Regions from separate parts of the Exiguobacterium sp. KKBO11 genome, predicted to be linked through region 1. Evidence: riboswitches for the same ligand, from Rfam matches in the RefSeq annotation. Region 1 holds a riboswitch; the other holds the start of a gene.
The links. Region 1 has a riboswitch for S-adenosylmethionine ahead of AYO36_RS02515 (methionine ABC transporter ATP-binding protein). Riboswitches for the same ligand answer to the same signal wherever they lie in the genome.

Region 1 (9,127 bases):
CGGTTCGCTTCGTCCGTCGTATCACTGATCAGGGCACGGGCGGACGGTTCAAAAATCGAGCGACAGACCCCGTTCAAGGCACTGAGCGTAAAGAATGCCCAGAATGTCTCGACTTGTGCCAGCGCGATGAAGACGACCGCGAACCCAATCGTTCCGGCAAGCATCATCGTCCGCCGTCCATAACGGTCTGACAAAGTACCACCGATGAAGCTCATGACGAGACTGGCGATCGCCGAAATACTGAGCACCCAGCCGACATCGACCGGATCAAACTTCAGGACGGTCGTCATGTAGATGGCGAAGAACGGCATCGTGATGAACGTTCCGAGACGCGAGAAAAACGTCCCGAACAAGACCCCGAGTGTCAACGGATGCAGTTGACGTATGCGTTGCATATGATTCCCCCTAACCCCTGTTTCAGACAAATGAAAAGCATCCTTCCATTATATAGGAAGGATGCCGGTTTCGGTGAACTTATTTGCTGACTGGAACGACCGCACCTTTGTACTTGTCGAGGATCCAATCTTGGTTTTTCTTCTCGTGCAGAACGTCAAGAAGTGCTGTGACACGCTTGTCTTTCTCATCGCCGTCACGTGTGACGATGATGTTGACGTATGGTGAAGACTCATCTTCTGAAGCGATCGCGTCTTTCAGTGGGTTCAGACCGTTATCGATCGCATAGTTCGTGTTGATGAGGACAGCGTCGCCTTCATTGTTTTTATAAGCTTGCGGAAGAAGTGATGCTTCGATGTTCGTCTTGAACTTGAGTTTCTTCGGGTTCTCTGCGATATCACCGAGTTGTGCATCTGTTGTTTTACCGTCTTTAAGCTTGATCAATCCTTCATTTTGAAGGAACGTCAAGACACGACCGCGTTCCGCGACGTTTGAGCTCGTCAGGATCGTTGCACCGTTTGGTAACTTATCGAGTGATTTGTATTTCTTCGAATAAATACCGAGTGGTTCAACGTGGACGCCACCTGCGTTCGCGAACTTATATGATTTGTTTTCTTTCTCTTGTTGCTCAAGATACGGTACGTGCTGGAAGTAGTTCGCATCGATTTCTTTTGAAGCGAGTGCTTTGTTCGGAAGTACGTAATCTTGGAACTTCTTGATTTCAAGCTTGTAACCTTTTGCTTCGTATTCTTTTTTAACGTGCTCAAGAATCTCAGCGTGCGGTACGTTTGATGCACCAACGACGAGTGTTTTGTCGTCGCTACCTGATCCTGATGATTTTTCGCCACATGCAGCAAGGCTGATTGCTAAGACGGATACAGCAGCAGTACCTACGAATTTTTTCCAAACTTTCATGAATGATTCCTCCAATATGAATAAAATTTGAATTAACGTTTATCGATCGCACGGATCAGCAAATCACCAATGATTTGGATGACGAAGACGATCGCTAAGATTAAGAGTGTCGCAATGACGATGACATCGTTTTGAGAACGCTGGAATCCTTCGATGAAGGCCATGTCCCCAAGTCCACCTCCGCCGACTACTCCGGCCATTGCCGTATAACCGACAAGTGAGACGAGTGTGACCGTGATACCAGAAACGATGGCAGGCAACGCTTCCGGGATTAAGACTTTATAGATGATTTGGAACTTCGTCGCCCCCATCGATTCAGCTGCCTCGATGACACCTTTATCGACTTCACGTAACGCGAGTTCAACCATCCGACCGTAAAATGGTGCAGCACCGAAAATCAGTGCCGGTAATGCTGCCGTTGGTCCGAGGAACGAACCGACGATCGCTGTCGTAAATGGAATCAATAAGATCAGTAAGATGATGAACGGAATCGAACGGAAGACGTTGACGATCAAGCTCAACACTGAATAGAACGCCCGATTCTTGAACAATAACTCTTCGTTTGTCGCATACAATAGTAAACCAATGATCAAACCGAGAACGAATGTCGAAACCCCAGCGATTGCCGTCATATAGACGGTACTGCCTGTCGCTTCCCACACCATGTCCCAATCTAGGTTGTCAAAGAATGAAATCATCGGTGATCCACCTCCACTTCAACATCACTGGCTTGAAGCTTCGTGATGACCGCTTGTGTTGCTTCTGTTTCCCCGATCAACTGAATGAACAGTGTACCGAGTGCCCCTTCCTGCGATTGACCGACGTTTCCGCCGATGATATTGAACAGGACCGGTGAATCCTTCATGACTTCCGCGAGGATCGGGCTTTCCGCTGTCGATCCGACGAACGTCAACTGAACGATTTTTCCGGTTGGGTACCGTTCGCGTAGTTTCGCGAACGTTAACTCGTTCTCTGACGGTGACGTCAATTGTTTGACGAATTCCTTCGTCATCGCTTGCTTCGGATGACGGAAGACTTCTGCGACCGGTCCTTGCTCGACGATTTTACCGGCTTCCATGACGGCGACCCGGTGACAGATTTTTTGAATGACGTGCATCTCGTGTGTGATCAAGACGATCGTTAGTTTCAGTTTTTCATTGATGTCGACGAGTAACTCAAGGATTGAGTCCGTCGTCTTCGGATCGAGTGCACTTGTTGCCTCGTCACATAAGAGAACGTCCGGGTTCGATGCCAGTGCCCGAGCGATACCGACACGTTGTTTTTGACCACCGGATAATTGTGACGGATAAGCTTTTTCGCGTCCGTCCAAACCAACGAGTTGGATCAGTTCCGCTACCCGTTCCTTGCGATGTGCTTTCGGGAAGCCACCTAGCTCGAGTGGGAACATGATGTTCTCTTCAACCGTCCGTGACCATAGTAAGTTGAAGTGTTGGAAGACCATCGAGACATTCTTGCGGACGCCTCGTAATTCTTTTGGTTTCAGTGATGTCATTTCAACACCATCGATTTGGATCGAACCACTCGTTGGTGCTTCGAGCATATTCAGTAATCGGATCAGAGTCGATTTCCCTGCTCCGGAATAACCGATTATTCCAAAAATTTCACCGCGCTCGATTGTCAGATCGACATTCGCGACGGCTTCGACCGCTCCGCGCTTTGAGCGATAAATCTTTCCTACGTCTTGTAAACGAATCACAACTGTCCCTCCTAAAATAAAAAAAGTGCGCGCGTTTTAGAGCAAACGCGCGCACTTTTCAGTACACAAAACCATTTGCTCTCATCTCCCAGACTTTTGTCTGCTGGAATTAGCACCACTTCGGATTAGATCCGCGGTTGCCGGGTTTCATCGGGCCAGTCCCTCCACCACTCTCGATAAGAGTTTCGGTATTAAGTTTGTAGAATATATTCTGAATATTAGCAGGGGTTATTTTTGTTGTCAAACAGTTTTTTCAGAAACTTTTTCGAGGAACGTGAAAGCACGTGTTAAGTCTTCTTTCAAATCTTCCGCGTCTTCAAGTCCAACTGAAATCCGGACGAGACCGTCTGTGATGCCGAGTTCTGCCCGACGCTCTGCTGGGATCGACGCGTGCGTCATCCGTGCCGGCACCGAAATCAGACTCTCGACGGCACCAAGACTTTCAGCAAGTGTGAAGAAGTGTGTCGCCTCGACGAGTTTTTCTGCGTTCGCTGCTGAACCGACATCAAAGCTGATCATCCCACCAAATCCAGTCGCTTGTTTCGCTTGGATGTCGTGACCAGGATGCGATGCAAGTCCTGGGTAGAAAATGTTCGAGACGATGTCTTGCGCTTGTAGGAACGCAACGAGATCATGTGCTGTCTCTTCGATCGCATCCATTCGGATACCGAGTGTACGAAGACCACGGACGAGCAAGAAGCTGTCTTGCGGTCCAAGCACGCCGCCTGTCGAGTTTTGGATGAAGTGCAGCTCTTCGCCGAGCGCATCATCTTTGACGACGACAAGTCCAGCGACGACGTCCGAATGTCCGCCGATGTATTTCGTCGCACTGTGCAAGACGATGTCTGCACCAAGTGCGAGTGGTTGTTGATGATAAGGTGTCGCGAACGTGTTGTCGACGACAAGTTTAAGATCGTGACGTTTGGCGATCGTTGCGATTGCTTCAATGTCCGTTACTTTCAACAACGGGTTCGTCGGTGTTTCGACGTAGACGATCTTCGTGTTGTCTTGGATCGCTGCTTCCGTTGCCGCAAGGTCCGTCGTATCGACGAATGTCACTTGGATATTGAACTTCGGTAAGACGCGTTGCATCAAGCGGAACGTACCACCGTAGACGTCATCTGTCATGACGATGTGGTCGCCAGACTCAAGCAAGTGGAAGACGGCATGGATTGCTGCCATCCCAGAACCGAAGGCAAAACCACGTGCGCCACCTTCGAGATCCGCAATCAATCGTTCGATGCTCGTCCGTGTCGGGTTCGCTGTCCGTGAGTATTCGTATCCGTCCTTGAGTTGACCGATTTTATCCTGCTTGTATGTGCTTGTTTGATAGATCGGAGGTGTGACGGCTCCTGTTGCCCGGTCGACACCTGTTCCTCCATGAATCAATGCTGTCTTCTTACGCATGAGTTTCGTCCACCTTTTCAAAGATTTGTTGGCTTAAGTAGCGTTCGGCACTGTCTGCGAAGACGGTGACGATCGTACTGCCGGGGTGACGCTTTGCGATATCGAGCGCAGCAACGAGCGCTGCACCTGCTGAACTACCGACGAGTAATCCTTCGCGAGCAGCGAGTGTATGAACCGCGTCAAATGCATCGCGGTCAGAAATCGTATGAATCTCGTCGACGAGTTCACGCGGAACGAGACTTGGCCATTTTGCTGTTCCAATGCCTTCTGTCTTATGCGGACCGGCTGGACCACCATTTAAGACGGAGCCTTCCGGTTCGACGATCGCTGCTTTTGTACCGAGACGTTGTTTTAAGAAGTCCGCTGTTCCGGCGAACGTACCACCTGAACCACAACCGGCAACGAACCAGTCGATGTGCGACAAGTCCGCAATCAGCTCAGGACCGAGTGTCCGCTGATACGTGACTGGATTCTCTTCGTTTTCGAATTGTAACGGAACGTAACTGTTCGGAATTTCCTGACCGAGTTCTTTAGCCCGGTCGATAGCCCCTTGCATATCGAGTTCAGTCGGCGTGTTGACGACGGTTGCGCCGAGTGCCCGCATCAACGTCTGTTTTTCTTGACTGAATTTTTCCGGAACGACACAGATGACTTGAAGATCATATTTTTTAGCGGCGAGCGCCAAGCCGATGCCGGTATTCCCGGCTGTCGGCTCGATGATCGTACCGCCTGGTGTCACATGTCCGTTTTCGATTGCTGCATCAACGAGTTGAATGCCAAGGCGGTCTTTGACGCTGCCCCCAGGGTTCATCCATTCGAGCTTCGCCAAAATGCGCGTACCAGCAGGCAAATCGAATGAAGTGATCTCGTAGAGTGGTGTGTTTCCGACGAGGTCGCGGACGTTGTTCGCGATCATCCGAAGACGATGTCCCATTCATCACGACCGGCAAGCATTTTCTCGGCATAGTGCTTCGCTCCTTTGAGGTCATGTGCGCTCGCAAATCCACATTGGACTTCGTTTTGCGCTGGAATCTCTTCTGCTGCGAGGACGTCTTTCAACGTCTTCTCAACGAGTTCGCTCATTTTTTCGACCGAGTCGAAGTTCATCATCGCCATGTAGAAACCTGTTTGGCATCCCATCGGTGAGACATCGATGACATCATCCGAGTAGTTACGGATGTTTTCAGCAAGTAAGTGCTCGAGTGTGTGCATCGCACGCATCGGCATTTGCTCAACGTTTGGTTGTGTGAAACGGATATCGTATTTGACGACTTGGTCGACTTTACCTTCTTTATAACCCGCGACGCGGATATAAGGTGCTTTGACTTTCGTGTGATCCAGGTTAAAGCTTTCGACGTTCATTTTTTGAAGTGCCATGATTTATTCCCCCATTTTCTCGGCTTCTACGAGCCAGACGAAGTGATTGTATTGTATAAATTTAACAGTGAATCCCCGTGATGTAAACAATTCTTCCATGACTGGAATCAACGGGTAGAACTCGCGTTCGAGATCTTCCGCTAACGCGTCGAACCCTTGAGCACGTGCTTCACGAATCGTTTGCAGGCGTGCCTCTTCTGAGACGAACATCGTATCCGCGTAGACGATTTTTCCGTCTGCCGGTAAATGTGATGCCATCAGATCGATTGCTTCTCCCTTTTCCTCATCTGTTAGATGATGAAACGCATACGTAGAAACAAAACTGCGTGCTTCCTTCGCCTCGAACGAGAGGAAGTGACCATCCTGTACATCAAGCGACGGAATCTTTTCCGTCAGGATTGCCCGCATCTCCGGACTTGGTTCAACGGCGAGTACGGCGTCGTGACGTGCCAGAAGACGTTGTGTCAGGTTCCCTGTGCCTGCTCCGAATTCAATGACCGGCGACTGCGCTTTATCCGCTACTGTATCCAAAATCTCATCGTATCGACGAAAAACCTCTTTATACTCCGGATCGTGTCCGGTTACTGTCTCGTCATACGTTGATGCCCATTCTGTGAAAACATCCATAAAACGTACTGTCATGCCTTGTCGTCCTCCATCTCACCAGTTAATTCCGAGTAATCGGATATGAATTAAAGTAATTTTCCTTATTCGCATTGTAGCAAGGAGATTCTATCCTGGCAAGCGACCGGCTCGAAAAACTTCCAGAAAACAAAAAAAAGGCGTTGCCGGCGAACCGACAACACGAATAATGTGGTTAGAAATGCTACGAAGGAAAACCCAGCTCCATTCGGAATTGTTCGCTCTTCCGCGTGGAGGACGGCGCCTGTTCGACATGATCGCCAGCTTACGTTCACTTCCTGATCGGTCCTTTCGATCCACCACCCGTTCATTGCACCGCTTCGTCTTTGGGGGACGACTTAAGGGGAAACAATACACCGGCTTAGGATGGGAGAAAGGGTTCAGGACTTGAATCGTATTGAACGATCATCTCTGCTAGACTTCCTATAATGCATTTCTAGAAGTTGTTATGAATATACCATTCATATTTCTGCGTTGTCAACGGATTATTGTAAATATTCCGACAATTTAACAAAAAGAAAAATCCAATCGGACTTTTCTTACCGTTCTTGACAGAAAGCAAAGACGTTTTGAACGGACTGGAAGGCATAAAGTCGCTCTACGACTTGATTTTCTTCAATTCGCAACAACGCAGGAACACTCATGACACGGGCTTCTTCTAAGAAATCCGGAATGAAATTCCCGTTCGCCTTCTGAATCGATTGACCTGATTCCGTCGCTTCAACGATATCGAGCATACGTTCCGCAATGGCGCATGTCCCGCACATCGGTGCATAGACATACAATAGCCCGTTTTCCGGGACGGTCGTGACCTCTTGCATGACGGTCGCTCCTTTCTTCGTGGTATCTGTCGTCAGTATACAAAAAAAAGAGAGCGGACGAAACGCAAGCGCCTCGTTCACTCTCTTTTCGTTAAGTATTACTCGTTGATCATCGATTTGTACGCCGCAGCGTCCATCAATGCCTCGACTTGTGAAGCATCTTCGATTTCGATGTCAACCATCCAAGCGCCTTCGAATGGTGACTCGTTGACGAGTTCTGGGGAATCCGAAAGGTTTTCGTTGATGGCAACGACTTTACCAGAGATCGGTGCGTATAACTCCGAGACTGTCTTGACCGACTCGACTGAACCGAATGGCTCGTTTGCTGAGATCGTATCTCCGACTTCAGGCAATTCGACGAAGACGATATCCCCGAGTTCGTGTTGCGCGAAATCCGTGATTCCGATGCGCGCCTTGTTTCCTGATACTTCGACCCATTCATGTTCTTCCGAATAGCGTAAGTTGTCTTTTACTTGACTCATTTCCGATTCCCCCTGTGGACTAATTTGGACTAACGTGTTCAGTATACCAAAATCGACTCTGAACTTAATACCATTTTCCTTGATACATTTCTTCCTTGAAGCCGATCGTGACGTCTTTTCCGTCTGTAACGATCGGACGCTTCAATAACATGCCGTCACTTGCGAGCAACTTGTATTGCTCGTCTTCCGATAGCTCTGGAAGTTTGTCCTTGATCCCTTGCGAACGGTATGATTGACCGCTCGTGTTGAAGAATTTCTTCAACGGCTCTCCACTCTTTTGATGAAGTTCCTGGATCGTCGTTGCAGATGGTGTCTCCTCGACGATGTGTTTGTAATCCACTTCGACACCGTGCTGTTCGAGTGCTTTTTTTGCTTTGACGCACGTACTACATTTCGGATAGCCGTACATCGTGACTGTTTTTGTCATGTTCCTCACCTCACCTTCAAGAGTAGCAGATGGATCACTTCTGCTTCAAGCGTGCGAGCGCCCCGTCAATCTGATCTTGATGATGGGCGTCATGGGCAACGAACGATTCGACGAAGCCTTGCGGTCGAAAATCCTCATAGGTTGCTTCAAATTGCTCGTCAGACAGACGATCGAGGTGATTGACGATATCACGCCGGACACTGATCGCTTTCTTCAACAAAGCAAGCGGATCGATATGATGCGCATATTCGACCGCCAGTCGATTGAACTGATCAAAATCCGTCTCGACGAGCGTCAACGGTTCATCCGGTAACTTCGAGATGGCATGATCGTAATAAAACCGGTCCCATAAATACAGATGACTGACGCACTCAAGGACGGTCCACTTATTAAGCGCAAGCGGCAGATCCCATTCTTCCGGCGACAAACGTTCAAGGGATTGATAGTAGGCAATCGCAAATTGCAGTTCAACCAATTCTTGGCGCATCTCGTTTTCCTCCTCCAACCAAAAACTTCGCCTTTACAGAGATTTTCCCTGCAAAGGCGAAGCGGTAAACCTGACTTAGACCGTATATTTGTTTGACTCGATGAGACGTTTTGCGATGTCGCGTTTCGTACCGATGACGTTGATTGGCTGGTAACGGCTGAATTTTTTCAGCGCCGAGAGCAACATCCGGAGTTCGTCGCCGCTTGCTGCCGCGTAGAGTGTCTCTTTCGCGTCACGCTCGACAGCTTCGAACGCTTGTTGTGCGAAAACTTCCGTGTAACGGACTTTCAGTTCGCTCTTCTCGATTCCTTTGTCGGCAATCGCTTTGTCCGTCCGGACGATTGCTGACTCCAGCGCATAGATCGCACTCATGATGTCGGCTGTATTCGCTAAAATCTCTTGCTCGCCTTGAAGTTTGTCCTGGTATTTCTGGACCGCTGTTCCGGCAGTCAACAAGAA
Region 2 (9,127 bases), on a different contig from region 1:
TGGATGGCTTGTTCCGTTTCAAGACCTGGTACAAGTGTCGTATCGTTCGCTTGAACGGCTTCGTAAATCGCTGCGACCGGTTCACCGGAAGCGGCTCCGAATTCGCGTTCGACAAGTCGCTCGTCTGTCGCTGTGATCGTTAAACCAACAGCACGACCGATGATTTCCGCTGTCTCAACGGCACGCGACAAGGGACTTGCTAACAAGACATCCCACTCTTCATTCGATAGATAAGCGGCGCTGAGTTCCGCTTGTCTTCTTCCTGTTGCATTTAACGGAATATCTTCTCTTCCTTGAATCCGTTCGTTTAAGTTCCAATCCGTCTGACCATGCCGCACTAAACAAATTTCAGTCATGTCTCTGTCTCCCTCATTTAAGAAATATGACTGATTGTATCATGTTTTCCATTCGGAAGTTGTCGCGGTGCCAACAGTAGCACCTGACAGGTGAAACGTTCAATTCGTTCAAGCAATCGCTCAATCTTTAACGGATTTTCCGTCTGAGCGAAACTGGCAAGTGAGTGGGTGCCATTTGGGAAGGAAAACAAACGAACATCGGCTCCGACATCCGCTCCCTTCTCAACGAAATGCAAGGCTTGAGAAAACGGAACAATCGGATCTTTTTTCCCATGCAAGAGCATGATGGGCGGGGCATCCGACGATAAATGTGTGACAGGTGAGACGTGCGTCATCAGCTTGCGCCATTCTTCTCGTCCCCCCTTGTAGAACTTAATGTGGGCAATCCAAGTCTGAATGAAATTAAACAACAAAAAGTTCGTCGGTGGATATAAAGCGATCACACCACTGATCAATGGCATGTGGCGCTCATCACGCTCACCAACGAAAGCAGATGGGGCAAGTGCCGTCGTCAGCATGAGTGCGGCTCCGGCTGAGTCTCCCCATACCATCATCCGTCCTCTTAGAATGCGAAGACCCTCTGCTTCCTTATTCAAAAAACATAACGCATCCCGTACATCTTCGAGGTTATCCGGAAAATAACTGCCCTCTTCGAACAAACGATACTCAATACTACAGACGGCAACTCCGAGTTCAAGCAGACGGTCGACGATTGGACTAAAGCAGAACATGTCATCGCGTTCTCCACGAACGAATGCACCACCGTGTGCATAGATGGCAACTGGAAACGGTCCTTCTCCCGGTGGATAATAGAGATCGAGCTGTAAGATGCGGTTTCCCACCTGTTTGTAGGTGAGCGTCCGCGGTGCAAGTTGTTTTTCTGTGAGTGGCAAGGCGGGTTCGGTCCATCGAAGCAATGCACCATAATTGTTCCAGATACTCGCTCCCGCTGCTGCCGTCGTCAATAACGCAGCTCCCCCCATTAGCCATGCAGTTTCACGTTTCACTTGATCACCTCCAAAAGACGTGCCAGTTTCTTCACTTTATTATCCTTCTACCCCGTTTTAAAAGAAGTCGAACGTCTCGGTATTCGTACTTGACGCCTCATCGGCGTTCCGCTATAGTGAGAAAGTCCAAATCGTAATAGTTACGTTTTAATAATGGAGGTATCATATAATGAAAAAAATCATTCCTGCTTTAACGGTCGCCTTCGCGAGTGCAAGTGTCCTCGCTGCTTGCGGTTCAAATACCGATTCATCGACTTCAGATAAAACCCAGACAGAAGTCTATGCATCAACGTTCGCGACGGCTGCTATTGCCCGTGAAATCGGTGGGGATCAAGTCGACGTCAAGATGATCGTCCCACCTGGAGCAGACCCCCACTCTTACGAGCCAACGTCAAAACAACTCACTGAGATTGCCAAGGGCGACTTGTTCCTCTTAACCGGTACGACGCTCGAGCCGTATTCGAAAAAAATCCAGGAGAGTCTAAAAGGCACGGATGTCCGCTTCGTCGAGACGAGTAAGGACATCAACTTGCTAGAATCGGATGCTACACTTCATGCACATGAAGAAGAAGGGCATACAGAAGACGAACATGCCCACGAAGAAGAAGGGCACGATGATCATGCAACGGATGAACATGCGCATGAAGAAGAGGGTCATGACCATGGAAAATACGATCCACACGTCTGGCTCGATCCTGTCAACGCAAAAGCAATGGCACGCTCGATTACAACTGCTTTATCAAAAGAAGTACCAAAAGACAAAGCAACATTCGAGAAAAACTTAAAAGCGTTCGATCAGCAAGCTGATGAATTGGACGAACAATTTAAACAAGCCGTCGCTGATGGATCGAAAAAAGAACTTCTCGTTACGCATGCCGCTTATGGTTACCTCGCAGAACGATATGGTTTCACACAACTACCGATCGCGGGAATTTCTCCTTCCGATGAACCGTCACAAAAGCAACTGGCCGCTTTAGTGAAAGAAGCACGGATGCATGATTTGAAATACGTCGCGTTCGAAGAGACGGTCTCACCAAAGGTCGCACGTGTCATCCAAAAAGAAATCGGAGCTGAATCCGTGACGATTCATAATCTAGAGTCGGTCACGAAAGCGCAACAAAACAGTTCTTATTTCAAGTTGATGGAAGAAAACGTCCAAACATTGAAAAAGGCACTTCAGTAAAGTACAGTTGACACGCGTTACTCAATGCGGTACGGTAAGAAACGTGTTTTACAACAATTGAATGACTTCTTTTTATCGCGAGAAACGGAGGGACTGGCCCAATGATGTTTCGGCAGCGGACGATTTGATTCGTACTGTGCCAAATCCAGCAAGCGAAAGCTTGAGAGATAAGAAGAGCGTCTTTATTTCATAAAGACCTCCTTCTTTCTTGCGAAGGGGTCTTTTTTTGTATCTTTGAGAAACGAGGTGTCAACAATGAATGAAACGATCACGCCTAACAAATGGGCACTGCTTCCTCTCGTCGTATTCCTGGTCCTCTTCATCGGAGCCGGGATCTTCTATGACGACTTTTACAAATTTCCGATCCTTATCGCCGCACTGATCGCTTTGATTTTTGCTGCAATCACGACGAAAGGATCGATCAATCAAACGGTTGAACGAATTGCAACGGGTGCCGGAAATCCCGATATCATGATCATGGTCTTCATCTTCTTACTAGCCGGTACGTTTTCTGGAACAGCAGAAGCAATCGGTGCCATCGATGCGACCGTTAATGCCGCTTTGACGTTTCTACCTCCATCGCTCCTCATGAGTGGTCTGTTCATCATCGCTGCCTTCATCTCGATGGCGATGGGGACATCTACCGGAACGATTGCTGCACTCGCACCGATCGCCTTCGGTATTCATGAAGCGACAGGCATCAACGTTGCGATCGCAGCGGCTGCTGTCGTTGGTGGATCGATGTTTGGCGATAACTTGTCGTTCATCTCGGATACGACGATTGCTGCCGTCCGAACCCAAAAAACGAACATGCGCGATAAATTCCGGACGAACTTCATGATCGTCCTACCGGCTGCTATTTTGACGGTCATCCTGCTCGCATTCGTTTCCGGTTCTGGTGACGTCGTCGAAGCAAAAGCCTTTGAATTCTACAAGTTGATTCCATATCTCGCTGTCATCGTTCTTGCGATCTTCGGCGTCAATGTCATCCTTGTCTTAATTGGTGGTACGCTACTCACCGGCATCATCGGTATGATTGATGGTAGCTTCGGCTTGAGTGGATTCGTCCTCTCGATGTCTGAAGGCATGTTGGGCATGGCGGAGATCTCCATCTTGACGCTCCTCATGGGTGGTCTCGTCAGCTTGATTACGTTCAACGGTGGAATCGCCTTCTTAAAAGAGACGCTGACACGCAAGATTTCACAGCGTCGTGGTGCCGAATTCAGTATGGCGGCACTCGTCAGTGCAACGAATCTCGCGACAGCAAACAATACGATTTCGATTCTCGTCGCTGGACCACTGGCAGCTGAAATCGCCGATACGTATGAAGTCGATCGAAAAAAATCGGCGAGTATCCTTGATATCTTCTCTTGTGGTATTCAAGGCATCATTCCGTACGGGGCACAACTTTTGATCGCAGCAGAATTGACGAAAACGGCTTCACCGGAACTGATTCCGTATCTGTTCTATCCGTTCCTCCTCTTCGTCTGTGGATCAATTGCCATCTTCTTCGGCTTACCACGCATGAAGAAGACAGCGACGAAGCAAGAAAAAATTTCTTCGTAACCATAAAACAGGTCCAATCGCGTCGACGATTGGACCTGTTTTATTATTTATTCTGCTTCGCTTGTCGTTCTAAGATTAAGTAAGCGATTGCCGGAAGCGGGAACTGAACGAGTCCAGCGCCTCCCCACACCCATGGATTACGTCCTGACTTTCGCGCACTAAGAAACAGACCCACTGCCTGCGTTACTAACAAGGCGCCAATGCTAAGCCAAGTACATTTGGATAGCTGTTTATTCTTTTGAGCCATCTTTTCTCCCCCTCTTTTAACACACGATTAAATCTCACGATTCTTTTCTATTTTACCTTATTTCATTCCTCCATGAGCATGGAAACGGACGTCTTCGTTCGTTCATGCTAAACTAAACGAGCAAATCTAAACTACGTTTTATGAGGAGGAGTAACACATGCAATACGCAAAACTTTCAAACGGTATTACGATTCCCCAAATCGGATTCGGTGTCTGGCAAGTAGATGAAGAGACAGAAGCACCTGCTGCTGTCGCTGAAGCATTACGTGTCGGCTATCGTCATATCGATACGGCTGCTGTCTACAAAAACGAGCGCGGTGTCGCAAAAGGAATCAAGGAAAGCGGCGTGAAACGTGAGGATCTCTTCTTAACGTCAAAAGTCTGGAACGATGATATTCGTGCCGGTCGGACGAAGGAAGCATTCGCAGAATCGCTCGAACGTCTCGAAACAGATTATCTTGACCTCTATCTTATCCACTGGCCGGTCGAAGGCTATATCGAAGCGTGGAAAGCAATGGTTGAACTGTATGAAGCAGGCAAGATCAAAGCGATCGGTGTCTCGAACTTCAAAGAACATCACCTCGATACATTGGCAGAAGAGGGCTTGATGGCACCAATGATCAACCAAGTCGAGTTGCATCCACAATTACCGCAACACGAACTGCACGAATACTTGCAAGATCACAACATTCAAGTCGAAGCATGGAGCCCACTCATGCAAGGGAAATTCCTCGAAATCAACGATTTCAAGGAAATCGCAGAGAAACACGGCAAGACACCTTCACAAGTCGTCTTACGTTGGCATCTCGACAACGGCATCGTCGCTCTTCCAAAATCCGTTACACCAGAACGCATTGCGGAAAACTTCGACGTCTTTGATTTCCAACTCGATGCTGATGATCTTGAGAAAATTGATCGTATCGCAACGGATGTCCGCCTCGGACCGGATCCGGACAAAATCGATTTTTAATCTGGCGATTCACATAAAAGATGAGGCTGACTCAAAACTCCGTTTCCACAAAGAGAAGGGTGGCAGAACGATGATCTGCCACCCTATCTCGTAACAAAAAGAATGACGCGTTTCACGCAACTCCTACAGGAAAAAGCGCATCTTCTTTGCGCTGTAAGACAAACAAGACCCGTTTTCCTGCTTGAATAAAGCAGGAAAATTGGCTTGTGTCTCGTCTGAGGAAAGGGCGTGAAAAGACGCGGCATTCTTTTTTGAGTCAGCCTCTTGGTTCATCTGAACGACGAGAGACCCGTTTCCAGTCTACGACTCGGAAGCGGGTCTCTTTTTTATGCTTTAAGCTGTTCAGACATAATAAATTAAAATCGTATCTTCCGCTTCTTCTGCCTTTTGAAAATAGGCACGTAAATCGGCGAACTGTTCCCAGATATCCTCGAATTCGCCCGGTGTTCCGGCTTCATCATGAATCGAAGCGAGTGCCCGTTGATCAAAATTCCGCATCACCTCAGCCGAGATGATGAGGAGTGGCAAGGGCAGAATACCGACAATCGCCGCTTTCTCCTCATTGACGATCAACTCTTCGCCAACGATCGCTCGTCCCAGGTTGTAATGTGTGTCTTGATCAATATAGATATCGATTTGATTCATCAAATGATAGATGGCGTTCGTCTGTTCGAGGGCGAACAATTGTTCATGATCGGGTTGTGTCTCATGAATGAATAAAATCCAATCCATGATGATGTGGGGATCGTTTCCGAACGACTCCCAGACCGCATCCGTGACGCGGACGAAATGTACGTTTTCCATTCTCCCCCTCCCTTCTGTACTCTGTATTCCCTTTTTAAATTCGTTCTATACAAAAAAAGAGCCAGATTTCTCTGACTCCCTTTTCCTTAAATTGCTTTTTCGTCTTTTTCTGATTCTTGCCATGCTTCAAGCGCATCTTTCCCCGGCAAGTTCGGAATCGAGTCCGCATAGAATCGTGGCTCTTTTCCAGCTTTTCGTTGCCCGACATAATCTTCGAGCGCTAGTTTCGCGATTTTCGAGAGACGGAAGATCGCATACAAGTTAACGATCGCCATCAGTCCCATGAAGATATCTGCCAACGCCCACACGAGGTTCGCCGATTCAACGAGTGAACCGAAGACGATCATGACGAGAACGAGTACACGATACGCCATCAAGACTTGTTTATTTTCACGGATGAAGTTGATATTCGATTCACCGTAGTAGTAGTTTCCGACGACAGAACTAAAAGCAAAGAGGAAAATCGCGACGACCATGAATCCTGTCGCGAGTGATCCCACTTGTGATGCGAGCGCACCTTGCGCTAAGTCGATCCCAGCTACCGGTTGACCACTAGCATCCTTTGTTGCCACTCCACTGACGAGAACGATCATCGCTGTCGCCGAACAGACCATCAACGTATCAACGAAGACCGCAAACGATTGAATCAACCCTTGTTTGACCGGGTGAGAGACTTCCGCTGTTGCCGCCGCGTTCGGCGCTGAACCCATACCGGCTTCGTTCGAGAACAAACCACGACGAATCCCGTTCAAAAGTGCTGCACCTACTGCACCACCTGCGAGTGTCTTGAATTCGAATAGACCTTCTTGGAAGATCAATTTAAAAATACTTGGCAGTACTTCAAGATTCGTCGCCATGATGTAGAGTGCGATCAGAATATAACCACCGGCCATGATTGGTACGAGGAACGACGCGACGGTTGCGATACTACGGACGCCACCAAAGATGACGAGTGCCGTCAGCACGACTAGTCCGACCGTAATCCATGTCTTATCAAAGCCGTATTGATTTTGAAGTGAAAGCGAGATCGTATTCGATTGAACGGAATTGAAGACAAATCCGAATGAGATCGTAATCAAGATACTAAATAAAATCCCTAACCAACGTTGACCGAGTGCTTTCTCCATATAATAGGCAGGGCCCCCACGCCATGCCTTATCGTCCCGTACCTTGTAGATCTGCGCGAGTGTACTCTCGACGAATGCCGATGCCGAACCGATCAAGGCGATCAACCACATCCAGAAGACCGCTCCTGGTCCACCGAGTGCGATCGCTGTCGCGACACCCGCGATATTACCAGTACCGACACGTGCTGCCGTACTAATCGCGAATGCTTGGAATGGCGACACGCCGTCTTTCCCTTTATCCGTTCCTTGGAACAGTAAGCGTAACATCTCCGGTATCATCCGGAATTGAACGAACCGCATCCGGAATGTAAAATAAATGCCTAATCCGATGAGTAAGATGATCAGTACGTTTGTCCATAACATATCACTGATTCTACTGACTACATCCATTACCTGCTTCTCCATCCGATTCCCTCCACTTCCACCACATAGTTTCTCTTTTTAGATGTAAACTTTTTTCACATGTGAATTATCATACGCAATTTTTTTTGAAAAATCAAACTCATCTATACCTCAGACGACAAAAAACGTGTCAAACCTCACATCAGATGTCAGGTTTGACACGTTCATTTAAACAGGTTTTTAGATTAGATGAACAGATTCAGATTGGCACCATCCGTTGCACCAAGGTAACTGGCGACGCCACCATAATCGATATCATCCAGTAATTCCTCTTTCTTGATGCCCATGATATCCATCGACATCGTGCAGGCGATCATTCGGACACCAGCAGCTTGTGCTTTTGCCATCATCGTCTCGAGTGCATCGACTTGTTTGTCCTTCATGACTTTTTTCATCATTTTTTGACCGGCGCCTGCCATGTTCATGTTCGAGAGCGGCAGCTCCCCGGCATGTTTCGGCATCATCATGCCCATCATCCGTTCGATTCCTGCTTTCTCAACTGCCGGTGCGTCTGGTTTTCGAATGATGTTCAAGCCCCAGAACGTAAAGAACATCGTCACTTGTTTTCCCATCGCTTGTGCACCTTGCGCAATGACGAAAGAAGCAAGTGCTTTATCAAGATCACCACTGAAGACGACCATCGTCGCATCATCTGCCGGATTGACTTGAACCGGCGCTGCAGCTGGTGTCTCCCCTTGCCCTTTTTCAAGCAAGACCTCGACGACCCCTTGATTCATTTCCGCTGAATGGACCGTGTGACCTAGTTTTTTCGCCCATGCTTGAACGTCTGGCAAGAATCCTGGATCTGACGCCTTGACGAAAATTTGCTCGCCGTCCGTCATCTGATCGATTTTTGTTTTCAGCTCTAAGATTGGACCTGGGCACTGTAAACCGCACGTATCGAGCAGTGCTACTTGTTCTGGTGCAGCCTTCGTTTTTGGCTCACGTTTCGTTACCGTCACAGCAGTCTCCTCCTTCGCTTGGCTTCGTGCTTCTTGATCACGATGCACGACCGACCATGTTTTGTATCCGCCGCTTAAGTTTTTCACATCATAACCGTGTTGTTGCAACAGTTGACTTGCAACATATCCACGTAATCCGACTTGGCATGTCACATAGATCGTTTGATCCTTCGGCAGATCATCCAACTTCTCACGTAACGTCGGTAACGAGATATTGACCGATCCCGGAATCGCGCCTAACTCGTTTTCCGATGGTTCACGGACATCGAGTAATAAGCCGCCATTGGCGACAATCGCATCGATTTCGTGCCAATGAACGTTCGCACTGTCACCAAGCACGATGTTCGACGCAATATATCCTGCCATGTTGACCGGATCCTTCGCTGAACTATATGGCGGTGCATATGATAGTTCAAGATCTGGTAGATCAAGCACTGTCAATCCACCTTTAATCGCTGTCGCGAGGACATCGATTCGTTTCTCGACACCTGTCATGCCGATTG

Region 2: it holds a riboswitch for S-adenosylmethionine, as region 1 does, so the genes downstream of both, AYO36_RS12860 (Na+/H+ antiporter NhaC family protein) here and AYO36_RS02515 (methionine ABC transporter ATP-binding protein) in region 1, are expected to answer to the same signal.

The regions. Positions count from the first base shown of each region.
Region 1 is NZ_LUCU01000011.1:450,066-459,192, reverse strand. It holds gene AYO36_RS02530 (MDR family MFS transporter) at 1-395, opposite strand, end outside; gene AYO36_RS02525 (MetQ/NlpA family ABC transporter substrate-binding protein) at 475-1,308, opposite strand; gene AYO36_RS02520 (methionine ABC transporter permease) at 1,341-2,006, opposite strand; gene AYO36_RS02515 (methionine ABC transporter ATP-binding protein) at 2,003-3,025, opposite strand; SAM riboswitch class I at 3,104-3,208, opposite strand; gene AYO36_RS02510 (bifunctional cystathionine gamma-lyase/homocysteine desulfhydrase) at 3,266-4,432, opposite strand; gene AYO36_RS02505 (PLP-dependent cysteine synthase family protein) at 4,425-5,348, opposite strand; gene AYO36_RS02500 (S-ribosylhomocysteine lyase) at 5,345-5,809, opposite strand; gene AYO36_RS02495 (class I SAM-dependent methyltransferase) at 5,813-6,451, opposite strand; gene AYO36_RS02490 (thioredoxin family protein) at 6,991-7,272, opposite strand; gene gcvH (glycine cleavage system protein GcvH) at 7,371-7,754, opposite strand; gene AYO36_RS02480 (arsenate reductase family protein) at 7,819-8,181, opposite strand; gene AYO36_RS02475 (DinB family protein) at 8,216-8,668, opposite strand; gene AYO36_RS02470 (acyl-CoA dehydrogenase family protein) at 8,744-9,127, opposite strand, start outside.
Region 2 is NZ_LUCU01000044.1:13,553-22,679, forward strand. It holds gene AYO36_RS12845 (histidine phosphatase family protein) at 1-356, opposite strand, end outside; gene AYO36_RS12850 (alpha/beta hydrolase) at 374-1,363, opposite strand; gene AYO36_RS12855 (metal ABC transporter solute-binding protein, Zn/Mn family) at 1,533-2,546, shown strand; SAM riboswitch class I at 2,616-2,720, shown strand; gene AYO36_RS12860 (Na+/H+ antiporter NhaC family protein) at 2,802-4,112, shown strand; gene AYO36_RS12865 (hypothetical protein) at 4,156-4,359, opposite strand; gene AYO36_RS12870 (aldo/keto reductase) at 4,517-5,329, shown strand; gene AYO36_RS12875 (hypothetical protein) at 5,672-6,133, opposite strand; gene AYO36_RS12880 (alanine/glycine:cation symporter family protein) at 6,220-7,665, opposite strand; gene AYO36_RS12885 (CoA-disulfide reductase) at 7,848-9,127, opposite strand, start outside.